4 regions of the Streptomyces kanamyceticus genome follow, and region 4 is predicted to be linked to each of the others. Evidence: riboswitches for the same ligand, from Rfam matches in the RefSeq annotation. Region 4 holds a riboswitch; each other region holds the start of a gene.
What was found. A riboswitch is a leader RNA that binds a small molecule or an ion and turns the genes downstream of it on or off. The one in region 4 is predicted to bind cobalamin.
Positions count from the first base shown of each region.

Region 1 (5,668 bases), 7.4 Mb from region 4:
GAACGTGGACTGGCAGCGGGCGAAGGACAAGGGCGCGCGGTTCGTCTACGTGAAGGCGACCGAGTCCGACTCCTACCTCAACCCCTACTTCGCCCAGCAGTACGACGGCTCGCGCGCCGCGGGACTGCTCCGCGGGGCGTACCACTTCGCGGTGCCCAGCAAGTCCTCAGGCACGGCCCAGGCCCGCTACTTCATGGACCACGGCGGGCGCTGGCGCGCGGACGGCCGGACGCTGCCGCCCGCGCTCGACATCGAGGACAACCCGTACGACAAGCGGAAGTGCTACGGCCTGAGCAAGGCCAGGACGGTGAACTGGATCCAGGCCTTCAGCGACGCGGTGAAGCGGGGTACCGGACGTCGTCCGGTGATCTACACGACCGCCAAGTGGTGGAACGACTGCACGGGCGGCAGCGGGGCCTTCGCCGCGCACCACGCCCTGTGGCTCGCGCGCTGGGGGTCCTCGGCGGGGGCGCTGCCCAGGGGCTGGGCGTTCTGGACGTTCTGGCAGTACGACAACCACGGCGGACTGCCGGGTGATCAGAATCTCTTCAACGGCTCGGCGGCGCAGCTGAAGCGGTTCGCCCGGGGGTAGCCGAGGGGTCCCGGAAGCCGACACTCCGCCCAGATTCCGGGCCTCGCGCCATCGCTCCGTACGATCTTCGTCAGACACCTGGCGGAGACGGGGTGGCGGCGCTCCGCTTCGAGTCACCGCACCGCCCGTCCCAGTTCACTTTCCGTTCACCCAGGTTGCCTACGTTCCACATGCCACTGACGTCCAACAGAAGCCTGGGTAAATGGAACACATCACGCTTCTCCTCGGGATCGTGATCGTCACCGCTCTCGTGTTCGATTTCACGAACGGTTTCCACGACACTGCCAACGCGATGGCGACGACCATCTCGACCGGCGCTCTCAAGCCCAAGACGGCGGTGGCCATGTCCGCCGTGCTCAACCTCGTCGGCGCCTTCCTCTCCGTCGAAGTCGCCAAGACGATCTCCGGCGGCATCGTCAACGAGGACGGCCTCAAGACAGAGGTCATCTTCGCCGCGCTCGTCGGCGCGATCCTCTGGAACCTGCTGACCTGGCTGGTCGGCCTGCCCTCCAGTTCCTCCCACGCCCTCTTCGGCGGCCTCATCGGCGCCGCGGTCATGTCGATGGGCTGGTCGTCGATCAACGGCGGCACCGTCGTCACCAAGATCCTGATCCCGGCCCTCGCCGCGCCCCTCGTGGCGGGCATCGCCGCGATGCTGGCCACGCGCCTGACGTACCGGATCGGCCGCAACACCGACACCAAGGCCACCGCCAAGGGCTACCGCGTGGGCCAGATCGCCTCCGCGGGCCTCGTCTCACTGGCGCACGGCACCAACGACGCGCAGAAGACCATGGGCATCATCACGCTCGCCCTGGTCACCGGCGGTGTCCTCAACCCCGGTGCGAACCCCCCGATGTGGGTCATCGTCTCGGCCGGTGTGGCCATCGCCCTCGGCACCTACCTGGGCGGCTGGCGCATCATCCGCACCATGGGCAAGGGCCTCACCGACCTCCAGCCGCAGCAGGGCTTCGCCGCCCAGACCAGCGCCGCGACGGTCATCCTCGCCTCCTCGCACCTGGGCTTCTCGCTCTCCACCACCCAGTCCTGCTCCGGCGCCGTGATGGGCGCGGGCCTCGGCCGCAAGGGCGGCGTGGTCCGCTGGTCGACCGCGACCCGGATGTTCGTCGCGTGGGGCCTGACCCTGCCGGCCGCCGGTCTGGTCGGCGCGGGCGCCGAGTTCCTCACCAAGCAGGGCCCCTGGGGCATCGCGGCCACCGCCGCGATCCTGATCGGCGGCTCGGCCGTGATCTGGGTCCTCTCGCGACGCGACGCCGTCGACCACACCAACGTCACCGACGACGAGATCGGCGCCGCCAAGGACGCCGAGCCCGCGGGCGTCGTGACCACCGCGATCGCCGCCGTCTCACCGCCCCCGGTGGGCACGACGGCCACCACGGACTCCTCTTCCGAAGACCCGGTCAAGGCCACCATCTCGGCCCCGACCACGACCACGACCGGCGCCATGGCGGACCCCGCCAGGCCCGCGACGGTGTAAGGACGGATCAGCATGAGCATCGACTGGGCAGCTCTCGGCTCCGTCTTCGGAGTCAGCCTCGCGGTGACGGTGGCCCTGGTGGGCCTGTTCACGCTCGGCATCGTCGGCCTCTCCAAGCAGGAGGCGGCGGCCGCGTCCGGCGGCGGCTCCGCGGCGGTGGCCCGCACCGGCGCGTACGCCTGCTTCGCGCTGTGCGCGGCGGCGGTGGCGTACGGGATCTATCTGATCGTCGCCTGAGCCTCGTCCGAGCCTGACGACAGCTTCACCGGTGGGGTGCGGGACGTGCGTATGCGTCCCGCACCCCACCGTCGTGTGTGGGGCTCCGCACAGTCTCCCGCCGCAGGTCAACGGCGAGTTGACGGGCGTTCGCGGGGCGTGGTGGACTGCCGGGGCCAACTACGGCGGCAGGTGAGGAAGCCGGTGCGAATCCGGCGCGGTCCCGCCACTGTCATCGGGGAGCGACCTCCCCGGAAGCCAGGAACTCGCGCCGCCGCATCACGTCGAACCAGGGCGCGGACACCCTGAGTGAGGACATATCGCCATGCGCGGCCGCCCCTTGCCGGTTCCCCTTCCGAGTACGAGTCAGCTCCTCGGCACGGCGACCGGCTGACCCCCGTGAGTGCCGATCGCGACTTCGCGTACGGCGCCGCCGCCGGTCTCATCGGCGACCTGCTGCTCGGCGATCCGCGCCGGGGCCATCCGGTCGCCGCGTTCGGGCGTGCGGCGGGTGCCGTCGAGCGGGTGCTGTGGCGCGACCACCGCGGGTGGGGCGCGTTGCACGCCATGGTGTGCGCCGGTGGCGCCGCGGGTGCCGCCGCGCTCGCCTCTTCCCTCGTACGCCGTTCACCTGCCGGATCCGTCGCGCTGACGGCCGCCGCGACCTGGGCCGTGGTCGGCGGGACCTCGCTCGGGCGTGAGGCGCGGGCCGTCGGCGGGGCTCTGGAGGCCGGGGACATCGAGGTCGCGCGGGAGCGGCTGCCGCACCTGTGCGGGCGGGATCCGCAGGCGCTCGACGCCGACGGGATCGCGCGGGCCGTGGTGGAGTCCGTCGCGGAGAACACCTCGGACGCCGTGGTGGGGGCCCTGGTGTGGGGGGCGCTCGGCGGGGTGCCGGGGCTCGTCGCCTTCCGCGCCGTGAACACGCTCGACGCGATGGTCGGGCACAAGTCGCCCAAGTACCGGCGGTACGGGTGGGCTTCCGCCCGGGCCGACGACGTCATGGGATGGCCCGGGGCCCGGCTGACCGCCGTCCTCGCGACGCTCGCGGGCGACTCGCCGCGCGGCGCGCTGCGGGCCTGGCGCGCGGACGCCGCGAAGCATCCCAGTCCCAACGCGGGGCCCGTCGAGGCGTCCTTCGCCGGGGCCCTCGGCGTACGGCTCGGTGGGACGCTCTCGTACGCGGGGCGGGTCGAGCACCGTCCTGTTCTGAACGCGACCGGGCGTGCCGTACGGGTCCCGGACATCGAGCGGGCCGTGCGGCTCTCTCGACGGGTGAGCTGGCTGGCGCTGGGGGTCGCGGTGGCGGCCGCCCGGCGGAAACGGAGAGACGCATGAGCGGCGGGCTGCTGGTCGCGGGGACCACGTCGGACGCGGGCAAGAGCGTCGTCACCGCCGGGATCTGCCGGTGGCTGACGCGCAAGGGCGTGTCCGTCGCGCCCTTCAAGGCGCAGAACATGTCCCTCAACTCCTTCGTCACGCACGAAGGCGCCGAGATCGGGCGTGCGCAGGCCATGCAGGCGCAGGCCGCGCGGGTGGAGCCGAGCGCGCTGATGAACCCGGTGCTGCTCAAGCCGGGCAGCGACCGCTCCAGCCAGGTCGTCCTCATGGGCAAGCCGGTGGGCGAGATGAGCGCGCGCGGCTACCACGGGGGGCGCCAGGCGGCGCTCTTGGAGACCGTCGTGGGATGCCTCGATGAGCTCCGGAGCACGTACGACGCCGTGATCTGTGAGGGCGCGGGCAGCCCCGCCGAGATCAACCTGCGGCGCACGGACATCGTGAACATGGGGATCGCGCGGGCCGCCCGCTTCCCCGTCCTGGTGGTCGGCGACATCGACAGGGGCGGGGTCTTCGCGTCCTTCTTCGGGACCACGGCGCTGCTGAGCGCCGAGGACCAGGAGCTGGTCGCGGGGTACCTGGTGAACAAGTTCCGCGGGGACGTCTCGCTGCTCGAACCCGGGCTCGACATGCTGCGCGGCCTGACCGGGCGGCGTACGTACGGCGTGCTGCCGTTCCAGCACGGGCTCGGCATCGACGAGGAGGACGGCCTGCGGGTGTCCCTGCGCGGCGCCGTCCGGGAGTCCGTGGTCGCGCCGCCGGTCGGCGACGACGTGCTGCGGGTCGCTGTCTGCGCCGTGCCACTGATGTCCAACTTCACGGACGTGGACGCGCTCGCCGCCGAACCGGGTGTCGTGGTGCGGTTCGTGGACCGGGCCGAGGAACTCGTCGACGCCGACCTCGTGGTCGTGCCCGGCACGCGCGGCACCGTGCGCGCCCTGGAGTGGCTGCGCGAGCGGGGGCTCGCCGCGGCCCTGGCGCGCCGGGCCGCCGAGGGGCGCCCCGTGCTCGGGATCTGCGGTGGCTTCCAGGTGCTCGGCGAGTACATCGAGGACGAGGTCGAGTCGCGGGCGGGATCCGTGGACGGGCTCGGGCTGCTGCCCGTACGCGTGCGGTTCGCCCGGGAGAAGACCCTCGCTCGGCCGGTGGGTGAAGCACTCGGGGAGCGCGTCGAGGGATACGAGATCCACCATGGCGTGGCCCAAGTCCTCGGCGGGGAAGCCTTCTTGGACGGCTGCCGGGTCGGCGAGGTGTGGGGCACGCACTGGCACGGGTCGCTGGAGAGCGACGCGTTCCGGCGCCGGTTCCTGACCGAGGTGGCGCGCGCGGCCGGACGGCGCTTCGTGCCCGCGCCCGACACGAGCTTCGGCGTACTGCGCGAGGAACAGCTCGACCTGCTCGGCGATCTGATCGAAGAACACGCGGACACGGACGCGCTGTTGGGCCTGATCGAGAAGGGGGTGCCGACGGGTCTGCCGTTCATTCCACCGGGGGCGCCCGCGGCACCCGCACCAACACCAGCGCCGTCAGCAACACCAGAACGTACCAAGGAGGCTCTGTGAGTACCCCGTATCCGTTCACCGCCCTCGTCGGGCAGGACGACCTGCGGCTCGCGCTCTTGCTGAACGCCGTATCGCCCGCCGTCGGCGGCGTGCTCGTACGGGGTGAGAAGGGCACCGCCAAGTCCACCGCCGTGCGCGCGCTCTCGGCGCTCCTTCCCGAGGTGCCGGTCGTCGCCGGGTGCCGCTTCTCGTGCGATCCCGCGGCCGCCGACCCGAACTGCCCCGACGGACCGCACGACGCGGGCGGCGCCACCGCGCGGCCCGCGCGGATGGTCGAACTGCCCGTCGGCGCCTCCGAGGACCGGCTCGTCGGCGCCCTCGACATCGAGCGGGCGCTCGCCGAGGGCGTCAAGGCGTTCGAACCCGGACTGCTCGCCGACGCGCACCGCGGCATCCTCTACGTCGACGAGGTCAATCTCCTCCACGACCACCTGGTCGACCTGCTCCTGGACGCCGCCGCGATGG
Region 1 is NZ_CP023699.1:7,763,790-7,769,457, reverse strand. Features, by position in the region: gene CP970_RS33730 (lysozyme) at 1-592, shown strand, start outside; gene CP970_RS33725 (inorganic phosphate transporter) at 795-2,087, shown strand; gene CP970_RS33720 (hypothetical protein) at 2,100-2,324, shown strand; cobalamin riboswitch at 2,450-2,593, shown strand; gene CP970_RS33715 (cobalamin biosynthesis protein) at 2,703-3,641, shown strand; gene CP970_RS33710 (cobyric acid synthase) at 3,638-5,203, shown strand; gene CP970_RS33705 (putative cobaltochelatase) at 5,200-5,668, shown strand, end outside.
Region 1: linked by a shared signal. The riboswitch ahead of CP970_RS33715 (cobalamin biosynthesis protein) and the one ahead of CP970_RS01530 (CoA-acylating methylmalonate-semialdehyde dehydrogenase) in region 4 are both predicted to bind cobalamin.

Region 2 (5,668 bases), 3.2 Mb from region 4:
CGGAGTTGGTGGTGGAGCTCATTACTGGCAGGCCTCGCAGGACTCGGGGTTTTCAAGAGAGCAGGCGATCGCGTCGGCGTCGGGGGTCGCCTGCTGGACGGGGATCGGGGCGGCGGCCTGGGCGGTCGTGCCCGAGGCCGCGCGGGCGATGCGCGTCGCCGGACGTGAACGCAGGTAGTACGTGGTCTTCAGGCCGCGCTGCCAGGCGTAGGCGTACATCGAGGAGAGCTTGCCGATGGTCGGCGTCTCCAGGAACAGGTTCAGGGACTGCGCCTGGTCGAGGAACGGGGTGCGGTCGGCCGCCATGTCGATCAGGCCGCGCTGCGGGATCTCCCACGCGGTGCGGTACAGGTCGCGGACCTCTTCGGGGATCCAGCCGAAGCCCTGCACGGAGCCGTTGGCCTCGCGCAGCGCCTCACGGGTCTGCGCGTCCCAGACGCCGAGCCGCTTCAGCTCCTGCACCAGATAGGCGTTGACCTGGAGGAACTCGCCGGACAACGTCTCGCGCTTGAAGAGGTTGGAGACCTGCGGCTCGATGCACTCGTACACACCCGCGATGGACGCGATCGTGGCGGTCGGCGCGATGGCGAGCAGCAGGGAGTTGCGCATGCCGGTCGTGGCGATGCGCTCCCGCAGGGCCGCCCAGCGCTCCGGCCAGGTCAGCTCGACGCCGTAGTGGTCGGGGTGCAGGACGCCGCGCGCGGTGCGGGTCTTCTCCCAGGCGGGCAGCGGGCCGTTGCGCTCGGCGAGGTCCGCGGACGCCTCGTACGAAGCGAGCATGATGCGCTCGGCGATGCGGGTGGAAAGGGCGCGCGCCTCGGGGGAGTCGAACGGCAGCTTCAGCTGGAAGAAGACGTCCTGGAGGCCCATCGCGCCGAGGCCCACCGGGCGCCACTTGGCGTTGGAGCGCCCGGCCTGCTCGGTCGGGTAGAAGTTGATGTCGACGACGCGGTCGAGGAAGGTGACGGCGGTGCGGACGGTCTCGTCGAGCCGCTCCCAGTCGATGTCACCCTCGCGTACGAACGATCCGAGGTTGACCGAGCCGAGGTTGCAGACGGCCGTCTCCCCGTCGTCCGTCACCTCCAGGATCTCCGTGCAGAGGTTGGAGGAGTGCACCGTGTGGCCGGGCTCCGCCGTCTGGTTGGCGGTGCGGTTGGCGGCGTCCTTGAAGGTCATCCAGCCGTTGCCGGTCTGCGCGAGGGTGCGCATCATGCGGCCGTACAGGTCCCGGGCCGGGATGGTCTTCTTCGCGTGACCCGCGGCCTCCGCCGCGCGGTAGGCGGCGTCGAACTCCTCGCCCCACAGGTCGACGAGCTCGGGCACGTCGGCCGGGGAGAACAGCGACCAGTCCTGGTCGGCGGCGACCCGGCGCATGAACTCGTCGGGGATCCAGTGCGCGAGGTTGAGGTTGTGCGTGCGGCGCGCGTCCTCACCGGTGTTGTCGCGCAGCTCCAGGAACTCCTCGATGTCGGAGTGCCAGGTCTCCAGGTAGACCGCGGCCGCGCCCTTGCGGCGCCCGCCCTGGTTCACGGCCGCGACCGAGGCGTCGAGGGTCTTCAGGAACGGCACGATGCCGTTGGAGTGCCCGTTCGTGCCGCGGATCAGCGAACCGCGGGAGCGGATGCGGGAGTAGGAGAGCCCGATGCCGCCCGCGTGCTTGGAGAGCCGCGCGACCTGGTGGTAGCGGTCGTAGATCGAGTCGAGCTCGTCGAGCGGGGAGTCCAGGAGGTAGCAGGAGGACATCTGCGGGTGCCGGGTGCCGGAGTTGAACAGCGTCGGCGAGGACGGCAGGTAGTCCAGGCGGCTCATCAGGCCGTACAGCGCGGCGACCTCGTCCAGGGCGCGGGCGCTGGCTGTCTTTGCATCAGATGCAGTCTCCGCGAGGCCGCTCGCCACGCGCAGCATGAAGTGCTGCGGGGTCTCGATGACCTGCCGGGTGATGGGGTGGCGCAGGAGGTAGCGGCTGTGCAGGGTGCGCAGGCCGAAGTAGCCGAAGCGGAAGTCCGCGCCGTCCGCGAGCGCGGCGTCCACGAGCGCGTCGAGCCGGGCCGCGTGCTCGGTGACGAAGGACGCCGTGCGGTCGGCGATCAGGCCCTCGCGGTGGCCGACCGCGACGGAGTCGGTGAAGGAGCGCACGCCCTGCGTGGCCGCTTCCTCGCGGATGCCGATCGACAGGAGCCTGGCGGCGAGCTTGGAGTACGCCGGGTCCTCCGAGATGAGCCCCGCGGCCGCCTCGGTCGCCAGTTCCCGCAGCTCGGCCACGTCGGCCCGGGCCGACCTGCCGCGCAGCGCGGCGGCGGCGACCCGCCCCGCGTCGGCGTCGGGCAGGTCGGCGGTGAGGTCGGTCAGGGTGCGCAGCAGCGCGGTCCCTGGCGCGTCGGTACCCTCGGCGGTCGGCGTGGTCGTCGCTGACGCAGGTTCGGCAGGCGCGATGGTCACGTGGAGCTCTCCCTCGCTCGGCTCTGGGCCAGGGGAGGGAATGGTGCACGGGCGCACCCGGGCAGGGCGGCGTACCGCGTCCACCGGCCCACTCCACGAGGCCCGGACGGTCGGCACCCGGGCCGGACGGCTCGGGTGCGCTGCCGGCAGGTCCTCGGACTTGCGGGTACGACAAAGACGTACACATACACCGTTGCGGGACAGTTCCGGACTTGCACCGGATTCCCCTGCGACGACAGCGAGCACGAGCATACATCTTGTGCCGGGTTTCTGAAGCAGGCCCACATCTTGTGTCGACGCCGAACGGCCGGTGGTGCGGAGAGTGTCCTAGAACGTCAACTCGTAGGTCAGCAGCGTCAGGTCGGGGATCGGCTGCCAGTCCCGCTCCGGGGTCCGTACGAAGCCGAGGCGCTCGTAGAGCCGGTGGGCGGCACGCATCGAGGGCTGGGTGGACAGGACGAGCCCCGTGCGGCCCGCGTCCCTGGCGCGCCGCAGGCACTCCCGCACCAGGGTCTCGCCCGCGCCCCTGCCGCGCGCCGCGGCGGATACGGCCAGCATGCGGATCTCCGCCTGGTCGGCCCGCGCGATGTCGGCCATCGGCCCGCCGGACGGGACGAAGGCCACGCAGCCGAGCGGCCCCTCGTCGGCCGCGGCCACCAGGACCTCGGTCTGCGCGGCGCGTCCCGCCACGTCCCGCAGCACCGAGAGGTAGGGGTCGTCGGCCCCGAGGCTCAGATGTCCGTCGTCGAGGTATGCCCCCGCGGTGAGGTCGCCCAACGCCTCGTACTCGTCGGGGCGCGCGTCTCTGATCGTGATGTCCATGTGGCGAAGTGTGCAACAGGGGTACGACGATGGGCCGCCGGTTTTCCGGCGGCCCATGTCGGGTGTGGAAGGAGCGGGTCAGGGGATCAGTGCCCGGCGCCGGCCGTCGCCTTCGGCAGGTCCTGGACCACGCCGGGATCGCCCGCGTCCGCCGTGTAGTCCCCGGGCGAGGTCTCGTCGATGCCCTCGGGGGCCTTCAGCGCCTTCAGGGCGAAGGTGAGGACCACGGTCACGATCACGTTCAGGACGAACGCGGTGAGGCCGATGTAGCCGATCTCACCGATGCCGGGGATCGTGTCGGACGAGCCACCGAAGTGCTTCTGCGTGGGCGAGGCGACGCCGTACGCCGCGAGCGTGCCGTAGACCATGCCGACCGCCCAGCCCGCGAGCAGCGCCCAGCGGTGGGGCCAGCGGGTGAACAGGCCGCCGACCAGCGCGGGCATCGTCTGCAGGATCCAGATGCCGCCGAGCAACTGGAAGTTGATCGCGACGGTCTTGTCCATGGTCAGGACGAAGACCAGCGCGCCCACCTTCACCAGGAGCGAGACCAGCTTGGAGATCTTGGTCTCCTGCTCGGGCGTCGCGTCGGGCTTGAGGAAGTCCTTGTAGATGTTCCTGGTGAAGAGGTTCGCGGCCGCGATGGACATGATGGCGGCGGGCACGAGCGCGCCGATGCCGATCGCGGCGAAGGCGACGCCGGTGAACCAGTCGGGGAACATGTCCTCGAAGAGCTGCGGGATCGCCAGCTGGCCGTTGTCGACCTTGATCCCGGCCGCGATCGCCATGAAGCCGAGCAGCGCGAGCAGCCCCAGCATCAGTGAGTACAGCGGCAGGATCGTGGTGTTGCGGCGGATCACGTTGCGGCTCTTGGAGGAGAGCGTCGCCGTGATCGAGTGCGGGTACATGAACAGCGCGAGGGCCGAGCCGAGCGCCAGCGTCGCGTACGTCCACTGGCCCGCCTCGGGCGGCGCGAGCGCGCCGCGCGGCTTGTCGGTGGCCGGGTTGGTCTGCTCGAAGGCGTGACCGGCCTTGGCGAAGATGTCGTCGAAGCCGCCGAGCTTGATGGGGATGTAGATGATGGCGACGATGATGACGAGGTAGATCAGGCCGTCCTTCACGAACGCGATGAGCGCGGGGGCGCGCAGGCCCGAGGAGTACGTGTAGGCGGCGAGCACCGCGAAGGCGATGAGCAGCGGCAGGTCCTTGACGAACCAGTTGGTGTCGGGTCCTCCGCCGACGCCCATCACGTCCAGGACGGCCTGGATGCCGACCAGTTGGAGCGCGATGTACGGCATCGTGGCGAGGATGCCGGTGACCGCGACGGCCAGTGAGAGCCCCTTGGAGCCGAACCGGCCGCGGACGAAGTCCGACGTGGTCACGTACCCGTGCTTGTGCGAGACCGACCACAGGCGCGGCAGGAAGGTGAAGATCAGCGGGTAGACGAGGATCGTGTACGGGACGGCGAAGAAACCGGCCGCGCCCGCCGCGTAGATCGCCGCGGGGACGGCCACGAAGGTGTACGCCGTGTACAGGTCGCCGCCGAGCAGGAACCAGGTGACCCAGGTGCCGAACGACCGTCCGCCCAGGCCCCATTCGTCCAGGCTCTCGGTCTCGGCCTTGCGCCAGCGGGCGGCGAGGAAGCCCATCACCGTGACGGCGATGAAGAAGAAGATGAAGACGGCGAGCGCGACGCCGTTGACTCCGTCGTTCATGAGCGCCCGCCTTCCTTACGGGCGCGCTGGTCACGCTGCCACAGCTTGTACGCGATCATCGTCAGGAGCGTGGAGATGAGCACCCACAGCATCTGGTACCAGTAGAAGAACGGGATGCCGATGAAGGTCGGTTCGATCTTCGCGTAGGAACTCACCCAGAGCATCGCCACGAACGGCGCGACGAGACAGAGGGCGATGACCACCCGGACCGGTGTGACCACCGGTCGGCTCACTTCAGGCGCATCTGACATGTCACGGCTCCGCTCCCTCGCTTATCCCACCTTTAACGTGCGGGAAATCTAAGCGAGAGTCTTGATCTATGGAACCCCCGTCCGGATAACGGACGGGTCAACAGTGCGTCAATGTGCCTGCTCAGCAGCAGCGGAACCCCTGTCGGGGGTCCGACTCCTGGCCATCTGTCCGCTTACGCTCAAAAGTGCGGCGGCTGGGGACAGTTGCGGCCGGATGGTCCCTGCGAATATGGGCCACGTACCGTTCGTACGCCGACTCGTCGGTCAGCTCACGGACGTACCACCGCATCCAGCGCGCGCCGCGCAGCAGCCACGTCATGGAATCAGCTCCCGTTTCTCCTCGCGCGTCGCGATCAGTCCGGCGGGGGCCGTCAACTTCGACTCCACGTACGGCGCTTCGCTCAGGCGCGAGGCGGCGGGATCGCGGATGTGCTTGACGCAGAT
Region 2 is NZ_CP023699.1:3,533,812-3,539,479, reverse strand. Features, by position in the region: gene CP970_RS14290 (ribonucleotide-diphosphate reductase subunit beta) at 1-22, opposite strand, end outside; gene CP970_RS14285 (ribonucleoside-diphosphate reductase subunit alpha) at 22-2,439, opposite strand; cobalamin riboswitch at 2,568-2,691, opposite strand; gene CP970_RS14280 (GNAT family N-acetyltransferase) at 2,767-3,261, opposite strand; gene mctP (monocarboxylate uptake permease MctP) at 3,348-4,973, opposite strand; gene CP970_RS14270 (DUF3311 domain-containing protein) at 4,970-5,224, opposite strand; gene CP970_RS14265 (CstA-like transporter-associated (seleno)protein) at 5,346-5,543, opposite strand; gene CP970_RS14260 (carbon starvation CstA family protein) at 5,540-5,668, opposite strand, start outside.
Region 2: linked by a shared signal. The riboswitch ahead of CP970_RS14285 (ribonucleoside-diphosphate reductase subunit alpha) and the one ahead of CP970_RS01530 (CoA-acylating methylmalonate-semialdehyde dehydrogenase) in region 4 are both predicted to bind cobalamin.

Region 3 (5,668 bases), 5.9 Mb from region 4:
CTGATCTCCGTGAAGCTCTTCGGTGAGCTCGAGTTCTGGTTCTCGATGGTCAAGGTCACCGCGATCATCGGCATGATCCTGATCTGCGTCGGCATCCTCACCATCGGCTTCTCCGACGCCGGTGACACCGCCTCCGTCACCCACCTGTGGGACCAGGGCGGCTTCTTCCCCAACGGCATCGGCTCCACGCTGATGACGCTGCAGATCGTGATGTTCGCCTTCCTCGCCGTCGAGCTCGTCGGCGTCACCGCGGGCGAGTCCAAGGACCCGAAGACCGTCCTGCCCAAGGCCATCAACACCGTGCCGTGGCGCATCGCCGTCTTCTACGTCGGCGCGCTCATCATGATCCTCTCGGTCGTCCCGTGGACGGAGTTCGTGCCGGGCGTCTCGCCGTTCGTCGCCGCCTTCGACAAGATGGGCCTCGGCATCGGCGCGGCGATCGTCAACTTCGTCGTCCTGACGGCCGCGCTCTCCTCCTGCAACTCCGGCATGTACTCCACCGGCCGCATGCTGCGCGACCTGGCGATGAACGGCCAGGGCCCGAAGTTCTTCACCAAGCTCACGAAGAACGGCCTGCCGCTCGTCGGCACGACCTTCTCCGCCGCGCTGATGCTGGTCGGCGTCTGGATCAACTACCAGTGGCCGGGCGAGGCGTTCAACTACGTCGTCTCCTTCGCGACCATCTCCGGCATGTGGGCCTGGATCATGATCCTGGTCTGCCAGATCAAGTACCGCCGCAAGGCCGACCGCGGCGAGCTCCCGCAGTCCACCTTCCGGGCGCCGGGCGCCCCGTACACGAGCTGGTTCGCCCTCGCCTTCATCGGCATGGTGATCGTGATGATGGGCATCGACAAGGACGCGCGCATCTCGCTCTACGCGGCTCCGGTCTGGGCCCTGATCCTCGGCGTCGGCTACCTGGTCATGCAGCGCAGGAACACCCAGGTGTCCGGCGGCGGCAAGGCCGAGCCGCAGGACGCGGTGAAGTAGCGCACGTAACGCGGCAACCGCTGGATCCCAGCATGTGGGCCGGTTCGTACCACTCCTCGGTACGGGCCGGCCCCTCTGCTTATCCTGGCTGCCATGCTGACCATCACCCAGGCCCTCCACGACCAGATCGTCGCGCACGCGCGCCAGGACCACCCCGACGAGGCCTGCGGTGTGGTCGCGGGCCCGGAGGGCACCGGCCGCCCCGAGCGTTTCATCCCGATGCTGAACGCGGCCCGCTCGCCCACGTTCTACGAGTTCGACTCGACCGACCTCCTCAAGCTCTACCGCGAGATGGACGACCGCGACGAGGAGCCGGTGATCGTCTACCACTCGCACACCGCGACCGAGGCCTACCCCTCGCGCACCGACATCACCTACGCCAACGAGCCCGGCGCGCACTACGTCCTGGTCTCCACGGCGGACACCGACGACGCGGGCCCCTTCCAGTTCCGCTCCTACCGGATCGTCGAGGGCGAGGTCACCGAGGAAGAGGTAAAGGTCGTAGAGGCATACTGATCTTTACTCAGCTTTACTCGGCCTTACCCAAGAGGGCGGCAGGAGCCAGGAAGCCGGTGCGAACCCGGCACGGTCCCGCCACTGTGACCCCACCCCCATTCAGGGGCGGGGGAGTCAGGAACTGACCTGCCGCCCTTCTCCACGCTACGCAGGGGACGCGGAAATCCCCTGGAGGAGGCAGCAACAGCCATGTCCCGACGTCACACCGGCATACGCGTGCTCGCCGCGGCCACCCTGCTCGTCCCGCTCGCCGCGTGCTCCTCGTCGGACTCCGGCGGTGACAGCGAGCCCGCCGCCAAGGCCGCGGGATTCCCGTACACCGTCACCAACTGCGGTGTGAAGACGACGTACGAGGCACCCCCGAAGCGCGCCGTCACCATGAACCAGCACGCCACCGAGGTGATGCTGGAACTCGGCCTCAAGGACCGCATGGCGGGGACCGCCTACCTCGACGACAAGGTCCTGCCGAAGTACGCGAAGGCATACGACTCCCTCCCCGTCGTCGCCAAGGAGTACCCCTCCTACGAGAAGCTGCTCGCCGCCAACCCCGACTTCGTGTACGGCGGTTACGCGAGCGCCTTCCTCGCGGGCGACGGACGAAGCCGCGGAGCGCTCGCCAAGTCCGGCATCGAGAGCCGCCTGAACATCGAGGGCTGCGCGAAGCGCCCCGTCACCATGAACGACGTCTTCCGCGAGGTCCGCGAGGTCGGCGCCACCTTCGGGGTGCGGGACCGCGCGGACACCTGGGTCGGCGGCGCCGAGCGCGAACTGGCCGCCACGGCGAAGAAGTCGAAGGGCAAGAAGCCCCGGTCCGTGTTCGTCTACGACAGCGGCGACAAGACGGCGTTCAGCGTCGGCGGCCGAGGCATCGGCAACGACATCATCAAGCGGGCGGGCGGCCGCAACATCCTCTCCCACGTCGACAAGTCCTTCGCCGACGCCTCTTGGGAGACGGTCGTGGACCGCAACCCCGAGACCATCGTGATCCTCGACTACGGCGCGACGACGCTGGCCCAGAAGAAGAAGCGCCTCCTCGACGACCCGGCCCTGGCCGACGTCCCCGCCATCAAGAACAAGAGCTTCGCGGTGCTGCCGCTTTCGGACATGGTGACGGGCGTACGAGCACCGGAGGCGGTGAGGAAGCTGGCGGCGCAGCTGTGAGCCAGGTTCGGACCGTGGGGAGCAAGTTCCAGCCCGTCCGGCGATTGAGGACGAGCCCGAAGGGCGATAAACGCAGGTCACGGGGGCAGCACCTGTTGATCTGCACCGTACTCACCGCAGCCCTCGCGGCAGCGACGGTCGCGGGGCTCGCCCTCGGCTCGGTGCGGATCCCCCCGGGCCAGGTCCTGGAGATCCTCACGGGAAACGCGGAACCCTCCCCGTTCCGCACGATCGTGCTGGACGTAAGACTCCCCAGAGTCCTGCTCGGCGCAGCCGTCGGCGCCGGACTCGCCGTCATCGGCACCGTCCTCCAAGCCCTCGTCCGCAACCCCCTCGCCGACCCCTTCCTGCTCGGCGTCTCCTCGGGCGCCTCCGTGGGCGCGGTCGGCGCCATCGTGCTCGGCGGCACCTTCGGTGTCGGCTCGGCCCTGGCGACCACGGTCACCATCCCCGCCGCGGCCTTCGTGGGCGCGCTGATCTCGCTGGTCCTCGTCTACACGCTGGCCCGCAGCGGCGGCGGCGGGTTCGCGACCGGCCGACTGATCCTCGCGGGCGTCGCCGTCTCGTACATCCTGACCGCCCTGACCAGCCTCATCCTGGTCACCGCGGACAGCGCTGACCACCTCAAGGAAGTCCTGTACTGGACGCTCGGCGGCCTCGGCAGCGCCCGCTGGGACATGCTCGCCCTGCCCTGCTGCGCCCTGGTCGTCGGCACGGCCCTGCTGATGGCGCTCGCCCGCCCCCTGGACCTGCTGCTCGTCGGCGAGGAGGGCGCCACCGTCCTCGGCCTGGACACGGCGCGCTTCCGCGCCGCGGTCTTCGTGCTCGCCTCGCTCCTGACCGGCGTCCTGGTCGCGTACAGCGGGGCCATCGGGTTCGTCGGCCTGATGGTGCCGCACGCCGCCCGCATGCTGGTCGGCGCCGCGCACCGCGCGCTGCTCCCGGTGGTGGCGCTGATGGGCGCGGTGTTCCTGGTCGTCGCCGACCTCGCCGCGCGCACGGTCGCCGCGCCGCAGGACATCCCGGTCGGCGTGCTCACCGCGCTGACGGGCGGCCCGTTCTTCCTGTGGCTGCTGCGGCGGCGTACCGAAGGAGTCCCGGCATGAACCAGCCCCTGCCCGCCGGTGACCTGCGCACAGAGCACCTCTCGTACGAAGTGGACGGCAAGCTCCTCGTCGACGGCGTGGACCTCGCCGCCGCCCCCGGCGAGACCGTCGGCGTCGTCGGCCCCAACGGCAGCGGCAAGACGACGCTGCTGCGCTGCGTGTACGGCACCCTGCGGGCGACGGGAGGACGCGCCCTCCTGGACGGCGACGACCTGGGCGCGATGGGCGCGAAGGCGCGCGCCAGGCGCCTGGCCACCGTGCCGCAGGACGGGCAGGCCGCCTTCGAGCTGACCGTCGAGCAGGTGGTCGCCATGGGCCGCTCCCCGCACAAGCGCTTCTGGGAGGCGGACACGGCAGCCGACGAGGAACTGGTGCGGGCCGCGCTCGAACGGGTCGGCGTCGCGGCCCTGGCCCACCGCGCGTTCCCCTCGCTCTCCGGCGGCGAACGCCAGCGCGCCCTGATGGCCCGCGCCCTGGTGCAGCGCCCCACCCTGGTCGTACTCGACGAGCCCACCAACCACCTGGACATCCGCTACCAGCTGGAAATCCTCTCCTTGGTGAGGGACTTGGGCACGACGAACCTGCTCGCCCTGCACGACCTGAACCTCGCGGCGTACTACTGCGACCGCCTCTACGTCCTGGACGGCGGCAGGATCGTCGCCTCGGGGGCGCCGAAGGAGGTGCTCACGGCCGAGCTGCTCGCCACCGTGTACGGAGTGACGGCCGAGGTCAGCACCCATCCGGTGACCGGCGCCCCGACCGTCGTCTATCTGCCGCCGCCCGCATCCTGAGCGGATTCCGTCCACCAGCTGAGATCACATTCCGGGATCCGGACCGGGAATCGATACGATGACCGCATGGTTCCCCATGACGTGAGCGAAGAGACGAAGAGCGCACCGCCCGTGCTGCTAGTCGCGCGCCTGCACGTCGACCTGTGCCGCCTCGCCAGCGCCATCTGTTCACGCTGAACCGTTCCGCCGCACGGCCGTGTGCCGCGGCGTCGCACCCTCGTACGCAGCACCGCAAGGATCAGGGCCGCCGCGCGCCCGCCACCCGCATCATCGACTCCCGACAGGAGCCCCCGCCATGGCCATCGAGGTCCGCATCCCGACCATCCTCCGCACCTACACCGACGGCGAGAAGGCCGTCCAGGGCAGCGGAGACACCCTCGCCGAGCTCTTCACCGACCTCGACTCGCGGCACGCGGGCATCGCCGAGCGCATCGTGGACGGCGACAAGCTGCGCCGCTTCGTGAACGTGTACCTCAACGACGAGGACGTCCGCTTCCTGGACGGCATCTCCACCAAGCTCGCCGACGGCGACAGCGTCACGATCCTGCCGGCCGTGGCCGGCGGCATGGTCTAGGCCCGATCCCGGATGCCTCGCTACGACTCCCCGCTCGCCGCGGTCGGCAACACGCCGCTCGTCCGCCTGCCGCGCCTCTCCCCGTCGGACGACGTCCGCATCTGGGCCAAGCTGGAGGACCGCAATCCGACCGGTTCCATCAAGGACCGCCCGGCCCTCCACATGGTCGAACAGGCGGAGAAGGACGGCCGGTTGACACCCGGCTGCACGATCCTGGAGCCGACCTCGGGCAACACCGGCATCTCGCTCGCCATGGCGGCCAGGCTCAAGGGCTACCGCATCGTGTGCGTCATGCCGGAGAACACCTCACAGGAACGGCGCGACCTGCTCGCCATGTGGGGCGCCGAGATCATCTCCTCGCCCGCGGCGGGCGGCTCCAACACCGCGGTCCGGGTGGCCAAGGAGCTCTCCGCCGAGCATCCGGACTGGGTGATGCTCTACCAGTACGGCAACCCCGACAACGCGGGCGCCCACTACGCCACGACCGGCCCGGAGATCCTCACGGACCTCCCCTCGATCACCCACTTCGTGGC
Region 3 is NZ_CP023699.1:6,311,288-6,316,955, forward strand. Features, by position in the region: gene CP970_RS27115 (amino acid permease) at 1-987, shown strand, start outside; gene CP970_RS27120 (Mov34/MPN/PAD-1 family protein) at 1,081-1,503, shown strand; cobalamin riboswitch at 1,505-1,647, shown strand; gene CP970_RS27125 (ABC transporter substrate-binding protein) at 1,693-2,664, shown strand; gene CP970_RS27130 (FecCD family ABC transporter permease) at 2,757-3,770, shown strand; gene CP970_RS27135 (ABC transporter ATP-binding protein) at 3,767-4,561, shown strand; gene CP970_RS45820 (putative leader peptide) at 4,628-4,738, shown strand; gene CP970_RS27145 (MoaD/ThiS family protein) at 4,857-5,135, shown strand; gene CP970_RS27150 (PLP-dependent cysteine synthase family protein) at 5,148-5,668, shown strand, end outside.
Region 3: linked by a shared signal. The riboswitch ahead of CP970_RS27125 (ABC transporter substrate-binding protein) and the one ahead of CP970_RS01530 (CoA-acylating methylmalonate-semialdehyde dehydrogenase) in region 4 are both predicted to bind cobalamin.

Region 4 (5,668 bases):
CGGCGACGAGCCGCTTGCCGGGGAGGCCACCCGCGGCGGCGAGGTCGTCGAGGTTGGCGGCCGCGGCGTCGGTGAAGTCGAGGGCCAGGCCGTCGATCGGGGCCTTCGCCAGGACGGGCAGGGCGTCGCCGAGCCGGTCGAAGTAGGAGGCGACCAGGAGCTTGGGCCGGTCGGTGAGGGCGCCGAGTTCGCGGTAGGCGCGGGTGGCGGCGTTGAGCTCGGCCGGGGTGCGGTCCTGCACCAGGGCGGGCTCGTCGAGCTGCACCCACTGGGCGCCGGCCGCGCGCAGATCGGCGAGCACCTCCGCGTACACCGGAAGCAGCCGGTCGAGGAGGGTGAGTGGCTCGAAGTCGGCGGGGACTCCCGGTGCGGGCTTGGCGAGCAGCAGGTAGGTGACGGGGCCGACGAGGACCGGGCGGGCCGAGAGGTCGAGCGCGAGGGCCTCCTTGAGCTCGGCGACCTGCTTGGCGGAGTCGGTGGCGAAGACGGTGTCCGGGCCCAACTCCGGCACCAAGTAGTGGTAGTTGGTGTCGAACCACTTGGTCATCTCCAGCGGCGCCACGTCCTGGGTGCCGCGAGCCATCGCGAAGTACCCGTCCAGGGCGTCGGATTCGAAGGACGCGCGGTGCCTGGCGGGGACGGCGCCGACCATGACGCTGGTGTCCAGCACGTGGTCGTAGTACGAGAAGTCGCCGGTCGGCACCTCGTGGACACCGGCCTCCGCCAACTGCCGCCAGGTGGTGCGACGCAGCTCCGCCGCGGTCTCCCGGAGGGCGTCCGCGGTGACGCGGCCCTTCCAGTAGCCCTCGACGGCCTTCTTCAGTTCACGGTTCGCGCCCTGACGGGGGTAGCCGTACACGGTGGCCCGTGCTGCCGCGGCTGCGGACTTCGTTGTCACGGAAATCTCCTTCGCGAGATGACTCCTGAACATCCCGGGGACGGGACGCGGACGCGAAGGGATGACGGACCGTCCGGCCTCACACGCGTCGATGACACGGTTCTCCGAACGGTATGCGCGCCGACCCGCCCACGAGGTCACCGGGATTCCGCACGTGATCGGTCACGTGCGGGCAACGGGCAGGTCTTCGGACTCGTGGGCACATCCGCCGAGGCGGATTCCTACTGGCCGTCGCTTCCCGGATCCGCCGGATCCAGTGCGTATGACGGCGGTCGTTCCCACTCACCGCTGCGGGGCAGTCCCGGATTCCCACCGGGTTCCCTCTTGCGACGCGCCTGCCTGGCGGACAGGGCGAACCAGCTGCACGGGCCACCTTAGAGGGTGCGGGCCGTCTTGGGCAGCACTGATCACATGTCGGATCGCCCCAAGCTGCAGCTTGGGTCTTGGTGAGGAAACCCGAGGATTGACTTGGCTGTTGGGGAAGCGGGACGATCGTTTCGGGCCCAAGGCGGCAACCCGGCCGGGCCCCGACACCGATCCGGACGGTGTCGGGGCCCGGCCGGGTGTCGACCGCCTCGCCGACGTGTTCGGCCGGAAACGGCTGCCCGTCGGCCGGAAAGAGATCGCCCGTCCCCCGGCTGCGCGAGCCTGTCGGGGTGGACTTACTAGGACGTCCAACTATATGGTCCTCGGCAAGGCCCGCGGTGTCAGGGAAGCCGGTGTGAATCCGGCGCGGTCCCGCCACTGTGACCGGGGAGTGCGTTCTCGCAACACAACGCGCCACCGAGGGACGTCGTGTCCGTCGGGAAGGCGGGGGAGCGCGCGCTGATCCGGGAGTCAGGATACCGGCCGCGGGGTGTTCCGTGTTGTCCACGAGGATGGAGCAGACACGCATGGCACCGGTCCGTACCCACGACCCAGGTGATCCGGCGGAGCGACCGACGGTATGCGCCGACTTCTAGCGCACCGGCGACGTAGGCCCACGAGGTAGGCCCACGAGGTGGGCCCGACTCCCGGCTCCCCGGCGGCGTACGTCAACTCGCGGCTCACCGACGGCTCTTCGGCCCTCGCGTCCCGCGGCCCCGATCCGAGCGCGCCCCACCGGGCGCCGCCCGTCGGTGTGCCGCGCCATCCCCGGATCCCCACCTGACGAGAGCAGGCTCATCGTGGTCCGTGAACTCACCCATTTCATCGGCGGCAAGCACACCGTCGGCACGTCCGGCCTCTTCGGCGACGTGTACGACCCCAACACCGGCTCCGTGCAGGCCCGCGTGCCGCTCGCGGGGCGGGCCGACACCGAAGCGGCGATCGCCGACGCCACCGCCGCCCAGCGGGCGTGGGGCGAGTGGAACCCGCAGCGCAGGGCCCGCGTCCTGCTGCGCTTCCTCCAACTCGTCGACCAGGAACGCGAATCCCTGGCGCAGCTGCTCTCGGCCGAGCACGGCAAGACCGTCGCCGACGCGCACGGCGACATCCAACGCGGCCTGGAGGTCGTCGAGTTCGCCGCCGGGATCCCGCACCTGCTCAAGGGCGAGTTCACCGACAACGCGGGCACCGGCATCGACGTGCACTCGCTGCGCTCCCCGATCGGCGTGGTCGCCGGGATCACCCCGTTCAACTTCCCCGCCATGATCCCGCTGTGGAAGGCCGCGCCTGCCCTCGCCTGCGGCAACGCGTTCATCCTGAAGCCCTCGGAGCGCGACCCCTCCGTACCCCTGCGCCTGGCCGAACTCTTCCTGGAGGCGGGGCTGCCGCCCGGCGTCCTGAACGTCGTCAACGGCGGCAAGGAAGCGGTCGACACCCTTCTGGCGGACTCGCGCGTCGGCGCGCTCGGCTTCGTCGGCTCCACGCCGATCGCCGCGCACATCTACGCCACCGCCGCCGCCCACGGCAAGCGCGCCCAGTGCTTCGGCGGCGCCAAGAACCACCTGATCGTGATGCCGGACGCCGACCTCGACCAGGTCGTCGACGCCCTCATCGGCGCCGGATACGGCTCGGCGGGCGAGCGCTGCATGGCCATCTCGGTGGCCGTACCCGTCGGCGAGGAGACGGCCGACCGGCTCGTCGCCGCGCTCAAGGAGCGCATCGGCGCGCTGCGGATCGGCCGCTCCGACGACGCGGAGGCCGACTTCGGCCCGCTGGTCAGTCAGGACGCCCTCGACCGGGTCCGCAGGTACGTCGACATCGGCGTCAACGAGGGCGCCGAACTCGTCGTCGACGGGCGGAACTTCACCCTGCCGGGACACGAGAACGGCTTCTTCGCGGGAGCCACCCTCTTCGACCGGGTCAGCCCCCGGATGCGGATCTACCGCGAGGAGATCTTCGGCCCCGTCCTGTGCGTCGTCCGGGCCGCCGACTACGAGCAGGCCCTGCGCCTGCCCAGCGAGCACCCCTACGGCAACGGCGTCGCGATCTTCACCAGGGACGGCGACACCGCACGCGACTTCACCCGCCGCGTCAACACCGGCATGGTCGGCGTGAACGTCCCCATCCCGGTCCCCGTGGCGTACCACACCTTCGGCGGCTGGAAGCGATCGGGATTCGGCGACCTCAACCAGCACGGCCCGGACGCGATCCGCTTCTACACCCGTACGAAGACCGTCACCTCGCGCTGGCCCTCCGGAGCCAGGGAAGGCGCGAACTTCTCCATCCCCACCATGGGATGAGCGCCATGACCACCACCACCTCGCTCACCGAGGACCAGCAGGCGCTCGTCGAGACCACCCTCGACTTCGCCGAGGACCACCTGGCCCCGCACGCCGTGCGGTGGGACCAGGACAAACACTTCCCGCTCGACGTGCTGCGCAAGGCCGCGGGGCTCGGACTCGGCGGGGTCTACGTACGCGAGGACGCGGGCGGCAGCGGTCTCAGCCGTGCCGACGGGGTCCTCGTCTTCGAGGCCCTCGCCTCCGGCTGCCCCTCCATCGCGGGCTACCTCTCCATCCACAACATGGTCGCCTGGATGATCGACACCTACGGCGACCAGGACCAGCGGGCCCGCTGGCTGCCCCGGCTCTGCGCCATGGAGGACCTCGGCAGCTACTGCCTGACCGAACCCGGGGCCGGATCGGACGCCGGGGCGCTGCGCACCGGCGCGGTCCGCGACGGCGACCACTACGTCCTCACCGGCGTCAAGCAGTTCATCTCCGGTGCGGGCGCCGCGCAGGTGTACGTCGTCATGGCGCGCACCGACGGGGCGGGCGCCCAGGGGATCTCCGCGTTCCTCGTCGATCGGGACGACCCCGGCCTGTCGTTCGGGCCGAACGAGAAGAAGATGGGCTGGAACGCCCAGCCCACCCGCCAGGTGATCCTCGACGCCGTCCGGATCCCCGCCGACCGGCTGCTCGGCCGCCCGGGCGACGGCTTCCGGATCGCCATGAACGGCCTGAACGGCGGCCGACTCGGCATCGCCGCCTGCTCCCTCGGCGGCGCCCGCAGCGCCCTGGACCGCAGCCTGGCCCACCTCGCCGACCGGGAGGCGTTCGGCGCGCGGCTGCTCGACGCGCAGGCCCTGCAGTTCCGCCTCGCCGACATGGCGACCGAACTCGCCGCCGCCCGCGCCCTGGTCCACCAGGCCGCCCAGGCCCTGGACCGGGCCGACCCCGGCGCGCCGCAGCTGTGCGCGATGGCCAAGCGGTTCGCCACCGACACCGGCTACGCCGTCGCCGACCGGGCGCTTCAACTCCACGGAGGGTACGGCTACTTGAACGAGTACGGCATCGAGAAGATCGTCCGCGACCTCCGCGTCCACCAGATCCTGGAAGGAACCAACGAGATCATGCGCGTCATCGTGGCCCGCGGACTGACGGAGGCGCTCCGATGACCGGCTCTGAAGAGCTGACCGAATCCGAGAAGACGGCCGACTCCGCAGAGCAGGTGCTGCTCAGGACCGAGGGCCACGCCGCGTTCCTCACCCTCAACCGGCCGCGGGCGCTCAACGCCCTCACCCACGCCATGGTGCGGCGCATCGACGAGGCGCTGACCGCCTGGGAACACGATCCGGCGGTGCGGACCGTGGTCATCACGGGCGCGGGGGAGCGGGGGCTGTGCGCGGGCGGTGACATCCGTGCCATCTACGAGGACGCGCGGGCCGGGAGCGAGGAGCCCACGGCCGCCAGCGCTTCGGCCTCCGCCGACTTCTGGCGGGACGAGTACCGGCTCAACGCCCGGATCGCCCGCTATCCCAAGCCGTACGTCGCGGTGATGGACGGCATCGTGATGGGCGGCGGCGTCGGCGTCTCCGCGCACGGCGACGTACGCGTCGTCACCGAACGCTCCAGGATCGCCATGCCCGAGACCGGCATCGGCTTCGTACCCGACGTGGGCGGCACCTACCTGCTCGCGCTCGCCCCCGGTGAGCTGGGCACCCATCTGGCGTTGACCGGCGCCCAAGTCGGCTCCGCCGACGCCCTGTTGTGCGGGCTCGCCGACCATTTCGTACCGCACGACGACCTGCCCCGGTTCCTCGGCGAACTCGCCGCGCGACCGGTCTGGGACGCGCTCAAGGAATACGTGCGGCAGCCGCCGCCCGGCGAACTCGCGGGCCAGCGCCGCTGGATCGACGCCTGCTACGCCGCCGACACGGTGGAGGAGATCGTCGCCCGGCTCCGCGGCCACGGCGCGCGCGCCGCCGAAGCGGCGGCCGAAACGCTCGCCACCAAGTCGCCCACCGCCCTGAAGGTCACGCTCACCGCGCTGCGCGGGGCACCGGGGCTCGGCCCGCTGGAGCGCGTCCTCGAACAGGAGTACCGGGTCTCCTGCGCCGCGCTC
Region 4 is NZ_CP023699.1:379,964-385,631, reverse strand. Features, by position in the region: gene metE (5-methyltetrahydropteroyltriglutamate--homocysteine S-methyltransferase) at 1-898, opposite strand, end outside; cobalamin riboswitch at 1,060-1,274, opposite strand; cobalamin riboswitch at 1,572-1,766, shown strand; gene CP970_RS01530 (CoA-acylating methylmalonate-semialdehyde dehydrogenase) at 2,065-3,564, shown strand; gene CP970_RS01525 (acyl-CoA dehydrogenase family protein) at 3,561-4,721, shown strand; gene CP970_RS01520 (enoyl-CoA hydratase/isomerase family protein) at 4,718-5,668, shown strand, end outside.